One region of the Sulfuriferula thiophila genome, then DNA from elsewhere that is predicted to be linked to it. Evidence: predicted binding sites of a transcription regulator. Region 1 holds the regulator's gene; the other holds the start of a gene.
The links. The regulator FliA, encoded in region 1, starts transcription of late flagellar genes. The targets are predictions, from matches to a motif close to CTAAAGTTNNCNNAAANNNTGCCGATANNA.
Positions count from the first base shown of each region.

Region 2: the regulator FliA is predicted to act here: its motif matches at 2,324-2,353, upstream of flgM (flagellar biosynthesis anti-sigma factor FlgM).

Region 1 covers NZ_BHGL01000046.1:12,666-21,188, forward strand. Annotated here, with positions in the region: gene flhA (flagellar biosynthesis protein FlhA) at 1-1,898, shown strand, start outside; gene flhF (flagellar biosynthesis GTPase FlhF) at 1,895-3,199, shown strand; gene EJE49_RS11845 (MinD/ParA family ATP-binding protein) at 3,192-3,980, shown strand; gene EJE49_RS11850 (RNA polymerase sigma factor FliA) at 3,984-4,715, shown strand; gene EJE49_RS11855 (flagellar motor protein) at 4,697-5,437, shown strand; gene motD (flagellar motor protein MotD) at 5,455-6,204, shown strand; gene EJE49_RS11865 (endonuclease MutS2) at 6,431-7,999, shown strand; gene rlmM (23S rRNA (cytidine(2498)-2'-O)-methyltransferase RlmM) at 8,039-8,523, shown strand, end outside.
Region 2 covers NZ_BHGL01000006.1:455,300-463,822, reverse strand. Annotated here, with positions in the region: gene EJE49_RS04725 (flagellar hook assembly protein FlgD) at 1-608, opposite strand, end outside; gene flgC (flagellar basal body rod protein FlgC) at 623-1,027, opposite strand; gene flgB (flagellar basal body rod protein FlgB) at 1,033-1,443, opposite strand; gene flgA (flagellar basal body P-ring formation chaperone FlgA) at 1,608-2,297, shown strand; gene flgM (flagellar biosynthesis anti-sigma factor FlgM) at 2,402-2,722, shown strand; gene EJE49_RS04700 (flagella synthesis protein FlgN) at 2,719-3,192, shown strand; gene rimO (30S ribosomal protein S12 methylthiotransferase RimO) at 3,233-4,546, opposite strand; gene EJE49_RS04690 (hypothetical protein) at 4,623-4,766, shown strand; gene EJE49_RS04685 (ZIP family metal transporter) at 4,757-5,539, opposite strand; gene pgeF (peptidoglycan editing factor PgeF) at 5,624-6,358, opposite strand; gene rluD (23S rRNA pseudouridine(1911/1915/1917) synthase RluD) at 6,397-7,374, opposite strand; gene EJE49_RS04670 (outer membrane protein assembly factor BamD) at 7,373-8,164, shown strand; gene EJE49_RS04665 (histidinol-phosphatase) at 8,171-8,523, shown strand, end outside.

The DNA.
Region 1 (8,523 bases):
TTAAACCGCTTGATTTCATCGTATTCCCAACGGTACTGCTGGTGAGCACGATGTTGCGTCTGTCGCTCAACGTGGCTTCTACTCGCGTGGTGCTGACGGAAGGCCACACTGGCCCTGATGCTGCCGGTAAGGTGATTGAGGCATTCGGCCACTTTCTGATCGGTGGTAACTACACGGTCGGTATCGTGGTCTTTATTATTCTGACCATCATCAATTTCATGGTCGTGACCAAGGGTGCCGGTCGTATTGCCGAGGTTGGCGCACGCTTCACTCTGGATGCGATGCCAGGCAAGCAAATGGCGATTGATGCCGATTTGAATGCCGGACTCATTGGTGAACAGGAAGCGCGGCAACGCCGGACGGAAGTTGCGCAGGAAGCTGAGTTTTACGGCGCGATGGATGGTGCGAGTAAATATGTGCGTGGCGATGCGGTTGCCGGCATCATGGTGACCATTATCAACATCATCGGCGGCCTGATCGTCGGCATGGTGCAACATGATTTAAGTTTTGATACTGCGATCAAGAATTACACTCTGCTTGCCATTGGTGATGGTCTGGTTGCACAAATCCCATCGCTGATCATTTCTACCGCAGCCGGTATCGTGGTGTCACGGGTTTCCAGTGACCAGGATATCGGTGGCCAGTTGTTGGGTCAGCTCTTCGCCAAACCAGTCGTGTTGTTTATCGCTGCCGGCATTATTGGCGGCATGGGGGTGATTCCGGGTATGCCACATTTGGCGTTCATTATGCTGGCAGCAGTTTTGGCTGGCGGTGCGTTTACGTTGACGCAAAAAGCCAAGCTGGCTGCGAAAGCACCTGAAGAAGAGATGCAAGCTGCGCCAATGGAGATGGAAGAGGCTACCTGGAAAGATATTATTCCGGTGGATGCATTGGGACTGGAAGTTGGCTATCGTCTGATTCCGCTGGTGGATAAAACCCAAGGTGGCGAACTGCTGCGGCGCATCAAAGGCCTGCGCAAAAAGTTTGCACAGGAAATCGGCTTTTTACCTCCCTCGGTGCATATTCGCGACAATCTGGAACTGAAGCCTTCGGGTTATCGCATCACTTTAAAAGATGTGGAAGTGGGTAGTGGCGAATCGCATAACGGCCAATTTCTTGCCATTAATCCGGGTGTGGTCAGCGGTACATTGCCAGGCGTAACTACGACGGATCCTGCATTTGGTTTACCTGCAATCTGGATTGATGGCAATTTGCGCGATCAGGCACAAGCGATGGGTTATACCGTGGTGGATGCCGGTACCGTGATTGCAACCCATCTTAATCATCTGATCACTCAGCATGCCGATGAATTGCTCGGTCGTCAGGAAGTGCAGCAATTGCTTGATCATCTGGCTACCGAGTCACCGAAACTGATTGAAGATCTGGTACCGAAGCTGATGTCTTTATCCACTTTGCAAAAAGTGCTACAAAATTTACTCAGCGAAGGTGTTCACATTCGCGATATGCGTACCATTATCGAGACGCTGGCTGAGCATGCTGCACGCATTCAGGATCCGAACGAACTGACCGCTATGGTGCGTATTGCGCTGGGCCGTGCCATCGTTCAGCAAATCTATCCGGGTGTGCAGGAATTATCCGTGATGGCGCTGGATAACCGTCTGGAGCGCTTGTTGATGCAGGCTATACAAGCCAGCGGCCCTGAAGGCGCAGGGATAGAGCCAGGCCTGGCTGACACGTTAGCGACTCAGGCAGATATGGCTACCCGTCAACAGGAAAAAATGGGTTTGCCCCCAGTGTTATTAGTACCCAATTCCTTACGTGCCTTGTTGTCACGTTTCTTACACCGTGCGATTCCACAATTAAAAGTATTGTCGCATTCAGAAATTCCAGACTCTAAAACGATTAGAGTTACCAGTCTAGTTGGAGGCCAAGCATGAACGTTCAAAAATTTATAGGCAGTAATTCCCGTGATGCATTACGTCAGGTGCGTGACATTCTTGGGGCTGATGCGGTGATTTTATCCAACCGCAGCGTACCCGGCGGCGTTGAGATCATGGCACTGGCTGGTGATGACATCGCTTCGCTGGTTTCTCCTTCTGTTGAGAAAGAAGCGGAGCCCAAGCCAACGTTCATGTCATTTGATCCGCCGGCGCAAGAAAAAGAGAAACCAGCGCCACGCCGCAATCAGGCTGATAACCTGGCTGAGGCATTGAATTCAGCGCGTGCACCTGCTGCTGTTGTCAAAGCTGGCAAACCCGTTGCCAATCAGGAACTGGATAAGGTTATGGAAGAAATTCGATCCATGCGCGGCATGCTGGAAGCTCAGCTAAGCGAAATTGCCTGGAGCGCGATGCAGACTCGTGAGCCATTCCGCGCTGATATCATGCGTGAGTTATTGAGCACCGGATTCAGTGCCAGTCTGTCACGCCACCTGACCGAAAATTTGCCGGATGTGAAATCTGCGGAAGAGGGCATGATGTGGGTAAAGTCGGTACTGGCCCGCAACCTGATGGTGATGAGCAATGAAAATGAAGTGCTGGAAAAGGGCGGGGTATTTGCTCTGGTTGGACCTACCGGTGTCGGCAAAACCACCACCACAGCAAAGCTGGCAGCGCGTTGCGTCATGCGTCATGGTGCGAATAAACTGGCCTTGATCACCACGGATGGCTATCGTATCGGCGGACATGAACAGCTGCGTATATACGGGAAAATCCTGGGCGTGATGGTGCATTCGGTGAAAGACGAAAGCGATTTGCGCATTGCGCTGGATGAACTCAAGGGCAAACATACCGTACTGATAGACACGGTGGGGATGAACCAGCGTGATCAGATGGTGGCGGAGCAGGTTGCGATGCTGTCTGGTGCGGGTACACCCGTCAAACGTCTGCTCTGCCTGAACGCGACTTCTACCGGAGAAACCTTGAGCGAAGTGGTACGGGCTTATCAGGGTTCCGGGCTGGCGGGGTGCATAATTACCAAGGCTGACGAAGCAGCAACCATGGGCAACGTGATCGATGTCATCATTCGCCAGAAGCTGAATTTATATTACGCCGCCAATGGCCAGCGTGTGCCTGAAGATCTGCATGTGGTGGGTCGTGAAGCGCTGATTGAGCGTGCATTTAAATTAAAACGTGAAACCACACCATTCCATTTTAATGATGACGAATTATCTCTGGTTGTCGCTAATGCGGGACGTGCGAATCAGGATAAAACTTTGCGTGAGGTGAATCTTGGCTAATTTCAGTATTGATCAGGCAGAAGGGCTGCGCCGTATGCTGGCTGGCCCCAAGCCACGCATTGTGACATTATTGTCTGTGCTGGGTACAGCAGAGAAAAATGCCATGTTGACCAACTTGACTGCTTCATTAGCACATTTAGGTACGGATGCGATATTGGTAAATGCGCGCCGCAGTAATGGCGTCGGCATGCATCTTGGTCATGCCCGTAAGCATGGGTTGCTTGAAGTTGCGCAGCAACAATGTGCATTGAATGAAGTGGTTCAATCCATGCAGCAGGGATTCAGCTTCACATCCATGGTGGGTGGGAATGTGAAATCAATTCACGATAATGCGCTTGATAACAATAGGCTATCAAATATTTTTAATGTGTTAGCTCAGCAATACGGCACTGTGGTAGTCGATGCAGAGCTGGATACTGAAGATCGCCTGCCGGTTGCTGCCATGGCGGATGGAGAGATTGTGGTGCACATAACCAGCAGTGCAGAATCCATCAAAGCTGGGTATTGTTTGATCAAACGCTTGAATGCCAACCTGGGACGGCGTTCGTTTGGAGTGCTAGTGACTAATGCAGATGAAGCCCAAGCGCAGCTGGTTTATGCTAACCTTGCAAAAACGGCGAGTCGTTATCTGGCAGTGCCGTTACACTTTATGGGATCAATTCCTGCTGATGATCATGTGAGCCGTGCTAGTCGATTGGGGCGTTCAGTTATTGATGCGTTTCCGATGGCTCTAGCCTCCGTGGCCTTCAGACGAATTGCGGGACAATTAGGCTTATCTTGATATATGTACACCGTTAACGGAAAAACTGATAAAAATCATCTGCTCACGGAACACGCACCGCTGGTAAAACGCCTGGCTTATCAGCTTAAAGCGAAGTTGCCGCCTAGCGTGGAAGTGGATGATTTGATACAAGCGGGCATGATGGGCTTGCTTGACGCGGTTAACCGTTATGAAGAATCCCATGGCGCACAGTTTGAGACTTATGCTGTACAGCGCATTCGCGGGGCGATGCTGGATGAACTGCGGAGTACCGACTGGCTACCACGCAGCCTGCGTCAGAATATGCGCAAGATTGAAGTTGCGATGACGACCTTGCAGCAAAAGCTCGGGCGTATGCCTACTGAAATGGAAGTGGCTAAAAACCTGAAAATGACGCTGGCCGACTATCAGGATATGCTGACTGAAGGTAGCGGTCACCAGTTGATTTATTATGAGGATTATCATAATGATGAAGACAGTGACAATTTCCTTGACCGGTTTTGTTCGGATAATTCCAGTGACCCGTTACTGGGTTTGCTGCAAGATGATTTCAGGGATGCGCTGATTGATGCAATCGATAGCTTGCCCGAGCGCGAGAAAATACTGATGGGGCTGTATTACGAACAGGAACTCAACCTCAAAGAAATTGGTGCGGTGATGGGCGTTTCTGAATCCCGCGTATGTCAATTACATAGCCAAGCCGTTGCACGTATACGGGCAAGCCTGAGAGGACAGTTGTGGACTGGGGCAGCCTGATTGGTGTAGCGCTGGCATTAGCCGGCGTATTGGTAGCACATTTGCTGGATGGCGGGCATATTGGCTCGTTATTGCAGCCAGCAGCCTTCGCCATCGTGTTTGTGGGTACTGTGGGTGCCGTGTTGATACAAACACGGCTTCCTGTTTTTATTCGCGGCGTCAAAATGATACGGCTGGTCTTTCAGCCACCTGCGGATAACAGGCAAGCCCTTGCCAGAGAAATTAATACCTGGAGTCATATCGCTCGGCGTGAAGGCTTGTTAAGCCTCGAACCGTACATGCGTAATAGTCGCGATATGTTTGTCGCGAAGGGGTTGCGACTGATTATCGACGGCATTGATCCGGTCAAACTCAGGGAAATTCTGGAAGCGGACATTTATGCGTTTGAAGCGGAACAGCGTCAGGCGATTAAAATCTGGGAAGCGGCGGGTGGGTATTCGCCTACTATCGGCATACTGGGTGCGGTGCTGGGCTTGATTCATGTGATGGAGAATTTGTCGGACCCAACCAAACTAGGGGGCGGCATCGCGGTTGCCTTTGTTGCCACTATCTATGGCGTAGGTTTTGCCAACCTGATCTTTCTGCCGGTTTCCAACCGTTTGCGTTCTATTGTCAATCAGGCGATCCATCAGCGTGAAATGGTGACTGAGGCGTTATTGTCGATAGCAACCGGCGAAAACCCCAGAATTATCGAAGAGCGACTGGCTTCGTTCCTGAGATAACACGGGCATTCCAAATCATGGCGCGCAGGCAATTAGAAGAAGAGCATGATAATCCGGACCGTTGGCTGGTGTCTTATGCCGACTTCATGACCTTGCTGTTTGCATTTTTTGTGGTGATGTACGCGATCTCCGCTGTCAATGAGGGTAAATACAAAGTCCTCTCCGATGCGCTGGGTAGCGCGTTCGGCTTTGCCGGCGAACAGAACAAAGATGCCAGGAAATCCAAATCCGGCACCCCGCTAAGTAAAGCGCATGTGAGTGAGGTAGTGCATCAGGAAAGCAGCCAGATGACAGATATTGCCAATAATATTTTACAGGCACTGGGGTCGCTGGTTAAGGAAGGCAAGGTTCGGGTTACCCAGACTGCTCGCGGTGTGAATGTGGAAATCAACGCCAGCCTTTTGTTTGCACCCGGTGACGCAAAGTTGACGGAAGAATCCAGGAAAGCATTGCAAGCTATTGCTGCCGTATTGAAAAATCAACGCAACGATCTGGAAATTGATGGCTATACCGACGATGTGCCAATTAGCAATCCCTTGTTTCCCTCCAATTGGGAGTTGTCAGCAGTGCGTGCCGGTAGCGTGGCGCGTGAATTCGTTGCAAGTGGCGTCGCAGAAAATCGGCTGATGGTGGTCGGCTACGGCTCGAATAAACCGATCATGCCCAATGATACGGTTGAAGGTAGAGCCAGAAACCGCCGGGTAGAAGTGGTGATTCTATCTTCGTTGCCGGAAGCTTCCCGGGAAATATCCATGACCACCAAGTAACTGAGTTGATTGTTTTTATAGAGACCTTTGCACGATTGCTGCGCTCGCTGCATCGTGAAATACTCTCTTATAATCAATTCACTAGTCTGTTTTTTCGTCAGTCATTGCAATCTTCCATGTTTCATCCCGATGTTGATAAGAACTTCAATGACGCTTGCCGCCAGACGTTTCATTTGTAATCGCTGGGCAGGTTTGTTACGATTTAAAATTTTTGAGCAGGCGGTTTATGCAAAGCGATCTGAAGGCACTGGAGTTTGATGGCATACGGCGGATTTTGGAACGGCTGACTTTTTCGCCTTATGGTGCTGATGCAGCCAGAAATCTTGAACCTGCACCGGATTTATCGATAGTCAGACAAATGCAGGCAGCCGTCACTGCCGCGCGGCAAGTGGTGGATGCTTTTGTGATGCCCCGTCTGCAGAATGTGCCTGATATTCGTGCTGCGCTGCGCCAGGCTAACCAGGCCGGTGCTGCACTGCCTGCCAGCGCACTGCATAATCTGCGCATGATCATGCAGATCGGTTTGACGTTGCGTGATCTGGTCGGCAATTACCCTGATTTATATTCCCGGATTAATATGTTAAAGGCGCCGGCCAGTTTGACCGAAGCGCTGGATAAAACGATTAATGCCGCGGGACGCTTGCGTGAGGATGCAACTCCCGAACTGGATGGCCTGCACAAGCAGTTTCATCAAGTGCAAACAGCATTGGAAGCGCAACTGAAAGCCTTGATGCTGTCGCCTGAATACGCGGGTTTCTTTGATGAGCATAGTCGCGTGCAGTGGCATGGTATGCGCGCTGTGCTCGCGGTTCGCGCGATTCATGCGGATAAACTTAAAGGCGTGCGGCGCGGTTCCAGTGGTGGTGGGCGTGACATTTTGATAGAGCCCATTGAAGCTGTCGCCCATAACAATCGTCTGGAAGCATTGAATGGCCAGATCGAAGGTCAAAATCAGATTGTGCTGCGCGCAGTGACCGATACGGTACGCGAACATCTGCTGGATCTGAATCAACTGGTCGATGCCATTACCTGGATCGATCTGGCACTGGCAGCCGGCCAATTTTCCGCAGCACTCAATGCAGTGCCGCCGCAATTAATTGATGAGCCGCGTGTTGTGTTGCAGCAGGCCTATCATCCTCAACTGTTACTGCAATTTCAGGAAAAAAGTATTTCACGCCTAGTTGCGCTGGATATTGATCTCGGCGGCAAGCAGTCGATGATGGTCATTACCGGGCCGAATACCGGCGGCAAGACTGTTGTGCTGAAAACCGTAGGGCTGCTGGTGACTATGGCGCACTGTGGTTTGCATGTACCTGCTGAAGGCAATTGCATTATCGGTAACTTCAATCGGGTGATTGTGGATGTGGGCGATAAACAAAGCCTGCATAACCATTTGTCTACTTTTGCCGGGCATGTTGAAGTGCTGAAAAGATTATTGGCAGAAGCCGATGAGCGCACACTGGTATTAATGGATGAACTGGGTACAGGTACAGATCCGGAAGAAGGGGCTTCGCTGGCGATGGCTGTTCTGGATGAGCTGGCGATTCGTAAAGTGCATGGCATCGTGACCACGCATCTGACTCCGTTGAAGGGTTTCGCCGATCAGCATCCGTATCTGAGTAACGCATCCATGCGCTTTGATTACGCCACGCTGTCACCTACCTATCAACTAGAATTCGGTCAGCCAGGTAAATCGCTCGGGCTGATAATCGCCGAAAAGAATGGTTTGCCTAGCTCTCTGGTTAACCATGCACGGGTATATTTGCAGAAGATACAAGCGGGTAAGGCTGAATAGCCGTTATACTGTCGGCTTTTAGCAAATAGGTATGCCGTAATGAGTCAGATGAATGCATTGTTATTATATTGTCGCGCAGGCTTCGAGAAAGAGTGCGCGGCCGAGATTATGGCAAATGCGGCAGAACTAGGTGTAAATGGTTATGTAAAAGCGACTGAAGGTGCAGCCTGGGTGCTGTTTCAGGGACAGACTGCTGAAGAAATCGAATTGATTACTTCGCATTTGCTGTTTTACAAACAGATTTTCGCGCGGCAGTGGATACGGGTTGCGCCGCTCTTGGAAAATCTACCCGAAGGCGACAGATTATCAGCAGTGCGCGATCTGATTGCTGAATTCGGACAGCGTTATAGTGAAGTATGGGTAGAAACACCGGACACGGATGCATCCAAAACCCGACTCGGATTTTGCCGCCGTTTCACCAAACCGCTCACCGCCGCGTTGCAGAAAAAACATCAGCTTGTTCCTGAGAGCCATTCGCCTCGTTTGCATGTCTGCTTCATTGCCGATGATGCTGCATTTGTTGG
Region 2 (8,523 bases), on a different contig from region 1:
CCTTGGCTACTCGTAGCCACACTCGCAACTTGCCCATACGATAAAGTTTGTGCAGAAACAGGCTGGCCACCCAGCGTAGCTGTAACTTTGAAGCTGTAAGCGCCATCAGCCGCAGCAGCACCGCTATCGGTCGTACCATCCCATTGCAATGGCAGCAAGCCGGCTTGCTGTGCACCCACATCAAAACTGTGTACCGGCTGACCATTTCCATCCAGCACCGTGACATTCACAGTATCTGCATTGCTGGCCAGATCCACACCAAACAATGCCTTACCGGCATTCAGGCTAGTCGTTGAACCATCGACCATCACGCCGTGCCCTATCATGCTGGCAGCCTGAAATGATTGGGTCGATTGATAACTTGCAATCATCGACTCCAGCGTCGTATTCATTTTTTCAATACCCGATACCGTCGACAATTGCGCCAGCTGACTCGTCACCTGGGCGTTGTCCAGCGGATTCAGCGGATCCTGATTCTTCATCTGGGTCACCAGCAGTTTCATGAACTGATCCTGCGCCGCTGCCGACGTGCTCTGCGTCGCACTTGTACTGGGATTCATCGTTGCCAGCAAGCTGGGGGACACGGTATTGGTCTGAACTGTACTCATCTTGAACTCCTTAATTACTGACCAATGGTCAGCGTTTTTTGCAACATCGATTTGGCCGCATTCATGGTATCCACATTGGTTTGATATGACCGTGAAGCGGAAATCATATTGACCATTTCTTCTACCACATTCACATTAGGCATCGTCACATAGCCCTTCGCATCTGCCAGTGGGCTTTTAGGGTCATACATCAAGCGCGGCAGGGATTTATCCTCTACCACCTGATCGACTTTGACTCCCGTCGCTTCTGCACCATTCACCGGCATTGCCGAAAAAACCACTTGCTTGGCTTTATAAACCTGTCCGTTTGCACTCGTCGCGCTATCTGCATTGGCCAGGTTACTCGCCACCACATTCAGACGCTGCGCTTGTGCGCTCATGGCTGAACCAGCCACATTAAATATACTGAATAATGACATGGCAATTACCCTCCTTGCATAGCTGCTAACAAATCCTTAATCCGACCCGTGATCATGGTCAGGCTCGCCTCATACCGCAATGCATTATCAGTAAACTGATTGCGCTCGGTATCCATATCCACAGTATTCCCATCGACACTGCCCTGTTGCACCGTGCGGTACTGCAGTGGCGCCCCACCAAAATCAGCATCATTCACGCCGGGCATATGCCCGCTTGCAGTTTGCGCCATCGCCGTTGGCGTACTGGCATTGCGTGCTAACACACCTTGCAACGCCTGATTAAAATTAAAATCACGCGCCTTATAATTAGGTGTATCGGCATTAGCAATATTGGAAGCCAGTAACTGCTGACGCTGCTCACGTAGCCGTAATGCGGCTTCCTGAAACTGCAATTCATTGTTTATACTTCCTATCATCCTGGCCTCCTGTCAGCGTAATAACACTAAGATATAGTTCCTATAATAGTCGCATCACACAATATCAATTGATCGAATAGGCGAATTTTCATGAGCTTATTCTGCGCTTTAAGCCTGGCAAGGTGATTTAATATGGAATCAGAAATTCAATTGATGGTTACCCAATGAGAAGCCTGCTTACCTTATTATGCTTATTGCCTGCACTGGCTACTGCCCAGGTGGACGCACCGCGTCAGGACCCGGCTCGGATACTGCATAGCGTCGAGCAATTCCTGCAAACCCAAACGACCGGATTACCGGGCCAAGTCAAAATTAAAGTTGGCGCACTCGACAGCCGCCTGAACCTGAGTGCTTGCAATGCACTCGAACCATTTATTCCTACTGGTAGCCGTATTTGGGGTAAAACCACGGTCGGGGTGCGCTGCAGTTCACCGTCAAATTGGACTATCTATATACAGGCTGACATCAGCGTCATCGGTAACTATCTCGTCAGTGCCGCTCCATTGGCACAAGGTCAACAGATAAGCGAGAAACAACTCAGCATAGCCACTGGAGATTTGACAAAATTACCCAATGGAATTATTACCGATAGCAGCCAGGCAATAGGCAAGACCGTTGCGATGTCCATACCAGCTGGCACGCCATTACGCATGGACGCCCTGCGCGTTCAAGCGGTGATTCAGCAAGGACAAAGCGTCAAGCTTGTTTCCAGTGGCAACGGATTCGAAGTCAGCGCAGAAGGACGTGCGCTGACAACGGCCAATGCGGGCCAATCGGTCCAGATCAGAATGGGCAATGGTCAGGTTATTAGCGGCATTGCTCGATCAGATGGTATAGTTGAAGTGGGATATTGAATTTTGTGATTATTTTGCCCGTTGTGTTAAAGTTTGCAAAATAATTGCCGACAATTCAGTTGTAGCTCAGGATTGTCTGAGCGCTCACTAAAAGAGATAACATCATGAAAGTCACTGACTCTGTTAAAAACGTTACGGGCGTAACTGTCGGGACCAGTACTGCGGGTAGCAAAGCAAAAGCAGCGGATAAGTCGACTGGCGCGCAACCAAGCAGTGGCGCTACCGTCACCTTATCGCCGCTATCTTCCCAGCTGCAGGCCTTGCAATCGCAAATATCAACCAGCAGTGCTTTTGACGCAAAAAAGGTTGACGCGATCAAACTAGCTATTGCGGATGGACAGTTCCAGGTCGATTCTAAAAAGATTGCCAACGAACTGATATCGTCGGTCAAAGATTTACTACAAGGCAGGAATAGTCAAAGATGAGCACATTCGGCACACGATTATTAGAGAATCTGCATGAAGAAAACCAAACCATTACCAGCTTGGTTAAACTTATTCAGAATGAACAAGCTCTGTTAATCAACGCCGATATTGAAGAGATCAAACCCATTGTTGATCAAAAAGCTCAGCACATTGCCAAATTGGCAGAGCTATCAAACAAGCGCCATCTAATTCTTGCGACTGCTGGACATCAGCCTGATGAATCGGGCATGCAGACCTGGATTGACCAAAACGCAGCCCATACTGTTGATCAAGCCTGGCAAAGCTTGTTGAACCTGGTAAGAACAGCCAAAGAACTTAATCACACCAACGGGCTGCTGATTAATACGCACCTGAGCCGCAATCAAAATACACTCAATGTTCTGCGCGGTTCCAATAAAACCGGCAATATTTACGGTCCTGATGGTCAAACCACAAGCGCAACCAAATCCCGCGGCATCGTTGTCGGGTAAGCACCAAACCCTGAAGTTTTAGCGCTTCCCAAGCCCCGATTTAAACGCGTTCACCCCATAGGTCATGCTCGCCACTATCGATTATTTTAACGGTAGCAAACTCACCCGGCACCAACCCTGCAGCATCCTCAATCACCACCACACCATCAATCTCAGGTGCATCTGCATAACTGCGACCTATTGCACCCTCTTCGCTGATTTCATCAATCAGCACTGTAAGAGTCTGGCCAATACGCGCCTCCAACCGATCCGCACTAATGTCAGCCTGCAACTCCATTAACCGCGCACGACGTTCCTCTTTGATTTCTTCCGGCACGTGATCAGGCAATGCATTAGCCGTCGCACCTTCAACTGCTGAATACGTAAAGCAACCGACACGATCCAGATCCGCTTCTGCAATAAACTCCATTAGCTGTTCAAAATCGGCTTCCGTCTCACCAGGGAAACCGGTAATAAACGTACTGCGAATAACCAGTTCAGGGCAAATCTCACGCCATGCGCGAATTCGCGCCAACGTATTTTCAGCCGCAGCCGGACGTTTCATCGCCTTCAGTATGCGCGGGCTGGCATGCTGGAACGGGATATCGAGATACGGCAAAATCTTGCCCTCCGCCATTAATGGAATAATCTCATCCACATGCGGATAAGGATAAACATAATGCAGACGCACCCAGACATCAAGCTCAGCCAATGCAGCAGCCAATTCCGTCATGCGCGTCTTCAACGGACGGCCTTGCCAGAAACCAGTACGGTATTTGACATCCACACCATAGGCACTGGTATCCTGGGAGATTACCAGTAACTCTTTCACACCAGCCGCAGCCAGTCGCTCGGCTTCCTGCATCACATCACCCACAGGCCGGCTCACCAGATCACCGCGCATGGACGGGATAATGCAAAACGTGCAGCGGTGGTTACAACCCTCGGATATTTTCAGATAAGCATAATGATCAGGCGTTAAACGTATGCCTTGCGGCGGCACCAGGTCAAGATAAGGATCATGCGGCTTAGGCAAATGTTCGTGCACCGCCGCCATGACCGCTTCCGTGGCATGCGGACCGGTTACTGCCAGCACGCTGGGATGTGCCAGCTTGACCACATCGGCCTTCGCGCCAAGACAGCCGGTCACAATCACCTTGCCATTTTCAGCCAACGCCTCGCCGATTGCATCGAGCGACTCTTCCACCGCAGCATCAATAAAACCGCAGGTATTCACCACCACCAGATCTGCGTCCTGGTAATTAGGTGCAATTAAATAGCCTTCGGCGCGTAATTCAGTCAAAATACGCTCGGAATCTGAAGTGGCCTTGGGGCAACCTAACGACACAAAGCCAATTTTCGGGATAGTATTCATTTAAACAATCTTTCTTTGGTATCAAACCACGATGTACATTATATTTTTTGCGTTTGCCTATATCTGGGTCATGCTTATGGTTACAGCATCCAGCTGGATTAGCAGCGTAATGGTTTTCGTATTTGGTGGAGCACTACTTGCGGTTGTTTACTATCTGCTCGACACACCTGGACGCAAGCATCGCCGTCTGCGCGCAGAACAGCAGGAAGATCAGGCGTAACCCCGCGCCAGCCACTCAGTCAACGCAATCGTACCCACACCTGCAGCAATCAAGGCTGCCTGCTCTATCGTGGCTGCCAGCCCTACTCGCTTATGCAAGCCGGGAATCAAATCAGCAACCGCAACATAAATCATACTAGCTGCCGCCAACCCAAGGAACACAGGAATCAAATTTTGCATGGACTGCAACGCAAAATACGCTAACAACCCTCCCACCAGCGTGGCCGCACTCGATAACAGATTAAATGCCAGCGCACGCGATTTGGTATAACCGGAGTGGAGCAGAATCAGAAAATCGCCGACTTCTTGCGGAATTTCATGAGCGATAATTGCTAGTGCGGTAACAATACCCAACTGCACATCGGCCAGGAAAGCGGCTGCAATCAAGATACCATCCACAAAATTATGGAAAGTATCACCTACCAGTATCATCATGCCGGAACGGCCGTGATCATGCCCATTATGCTCATGCATAACGCCGTGCGTTTCACAGCTTTCATGATGACAATGCCGCCACAGCACGAGTTTTTCTAAGATAAAAAAGCCAAAAATACCCGCCAATACTGTCGCTGCTGTGTTGTGGGCATTACCAGACACCTCTATAGCGTGCGGTAATATTTCTAAAAATACTGCACCCAGCAACGCACCAATCGCATAACTGACTAGACCACCTACCCAACTGGGCCGTGCAGCAAATGCAAATATGGCGGCCGCAAACACACTGAGCGCGCCACCTATAAAACTACTCACAACAATCCAGGCAAGTACAGACATGTATAGCAAAACTCTAAATCGAAAGCATGATTATACGCTACCCTGTGCGCCAGCGCCTTAATGCACGCAAGCTGCCAGCGATCATCAGCGCTCCGCAATCCAGATCAGGCTGGCCATACGCCCTGTCACACCATCACGCCGATAGGAATAAAACTGTTGAGCATCCCCATAGGTACAGTAATTCCCACCATAAACCTCAGTAAGACCAATACGCTTCAGACGCAATCGCGCCAGCATGTAGATATCCGCCAGCCACTTCCCAGCGCTGACACCCTTGAAAGCACTAGCTGCTTCGGGCAGATCAGCAACAAACACCTGCCTCACCTCATCACCCACTTCAAATGCGGCTGGACCGATAGCAGGGCCGAACCACGCCATCATTTGGCCTGGAGGATGCGCCATCACATCAACGGTCTGCTCCAGCACGCCCGCTGCCAATCCACGCCAGCCTGCGTGTGCCGCACCAACCACGCTACCATCTGCAGCGCAAAACAGCACCGGCAGGCAGTCAGCAGTCAATACTGCACATACGGTATTAACCCGCCTTGCCATTGCCGCATCCGCCTCAACTATCTCTTTTAATTGGTCAGCGTAAGCAACCGTCGTGCCATGCACCTGTTTAAGCCACAGCGGTTCAGTTGGCAACTCATCTCGCACCAGGGTACGATTCTGTGCCACATCAACCCAGCTATCGCCGACATGGTCACCCAGATTTAAACCCTGGTATACGCCCTGACTGACCCCACCGGCACGCGTTGTCACCAGGCTTTTAACATTTTTGGGCGCTGGCCAGTCCGGAGTAATAACGTTTAAATTCATCATGCTTCACTTCGTTTGTAATCTGAATACGAGATTAATCACTCAATGTTCGCCGTTGTTAAACAATCTATCAACATGGCAAAATCAGCCGGCGGTTCCATCTGCCATTCCATCATATCTTCCGTCACCGGATGAACTAGCCCAAGCTGGGTGGCATGCAACGCCTGTCGCGAAAAATCACGTGAACATGGAATGTCGTTCGCTCTGCCTCGACTGTAAGCAGCGTCGCCTACCAATGGATAGCCAATAGACTGCATATGCACACGAATCTGATGGGTACGACCCGTCTCCAGCGAGCATCGCACCAGGGTATGTTTAGCAAAACGCGTCACTACAGCATATCGTGTTACCGCATCACGACCGGTGCTCACCACGGCCATCTTAGTGCGCAGGCTAGGATGACGACCGATAGGTGCATCAACCCGACCATTTTGCGCAATGACCCCATGCACAACGGCAAGATACTCACGCTTTACCGTACGCGCCTGCAACTGCCGAACCAGGTGCGTTTGGGCAGTTAATGTTTTAGCCACTACCAGCAAACCACTGGTGTCCTTATCCAGCCTGTGCACAATACCAGCTCGCGGGATGTGCGTTAATGCTGGCGCGTGATAGAGTAATGCATTCAACAGCGTGCCTTGCCAGTTGCCACTACCAGGATGCACAACCAGGCCAGCGGGTTTATTGATAATGAGAATGCTATCATCCTCGTACACAATATCCAGAGCGATGTTTTCGGCGACGGCGGGCAACTCGGCAGGATGCAATTCCGGATAGAGGGTAACGGCTTCACCACCCCACACCTTGTCTTTGGAAGAAAGTACGCGGCCATTAACCTGAACCAGTTCCTGCTTGATCCAATCCTGGATACGGCTACGTGAATATTCGGGCATTAATGCAGCCAGCGCACTATCCAAACGCAATCCCGCGCTGGAAAATGGGATTTCCAACTGGATAACGCTGCTCGCCGTTGGCTTTAATGTATAATCTATTAACTGTTTTTCGGATGATGTCATGAAACGAAGTTTACTTGTTTTACTGCTAGTTGGGTTAGTTGGTTGCAGCAGCACACCAACTACCAATGATGAAACCAAAAATTGGTCCGCACAAAAAATTTACTCCGAAGCTAAAAGCATGCTCAATTCGGGTAGTTATGAAAAGTCTATCAAACTATTCGAAACGCTGGAGGCACGCTATCCGTATGGCCGCTATGCGCAACAGGCCCAGCTCGAAGTGGCTTATGCATATTATAAGGACAATGAGCCTGTATCAGCCGTGGCTGCATGCGATCGTTTTATCAAGTTGCATCCAAATCATCCAAATGTTGATTATGCCTACTACTTAAAAGGCCTGGCGAACTTCACTGAAGATCAAAGCCTGTTTGCACGTATCGCTGATCAGGATATGACTGAACGCGACCCACGTTCTGCCAGCAGTTCGTTTGAATCATTCCGCGAACTTTCCACCCGCTTCCCGGACAGCAAATACACGCCAGATGCCATAGCGCGTATGAAATACCTGGTGGATGCACTGGCTTGGCACGAAGTTCACGTCGCTCAATATTATTATAAACGTGGCGCTTATGTCGCCGCTGCCAATCGCGCACAATATGCACTGATACATTACCCGCAGGCTCCCGCCAATGAACTCGGCCTGGCCATCATGGTCCGCAGCTATGATGCAATGGGTACCAATGATCTGCGCGATGATGCTTTGCGGGTATTACAAAAGAACTTTCCCACCAGTAAATATGTCAGTGGTAACTTCGATCGTAAAAAACCATGGTGGCGCTTCTGGGAACTATAATCTGATATGAAACTTGTTTTATTTGATCTAGACAACACCCTGCTGGCTGGCGATTCCGACTATGAATGGGGGCAATTCCTTATCGAGCGTGGCATCGTTGACCGCGCCCTGTATGAATCGCGCAACCTCGAGTTTTACCAGCAGTACAAAGCTGGCACATTAGATATTAACGAGTTTCTGGATTTTCAGTTGCGTCCATTAGCGCAGCATACCCGTGCGCAACTCGATGCATGGCACGCAGACTTCATGCAACAAAAAATCCAGCCTATGATCACAGCGACAGCACGTGACTTGGTCAATCGCGCCCTGGACGAAGCTGATCTGGTGGCCATCATCACTGCCACTAACAGTTTTGTTAC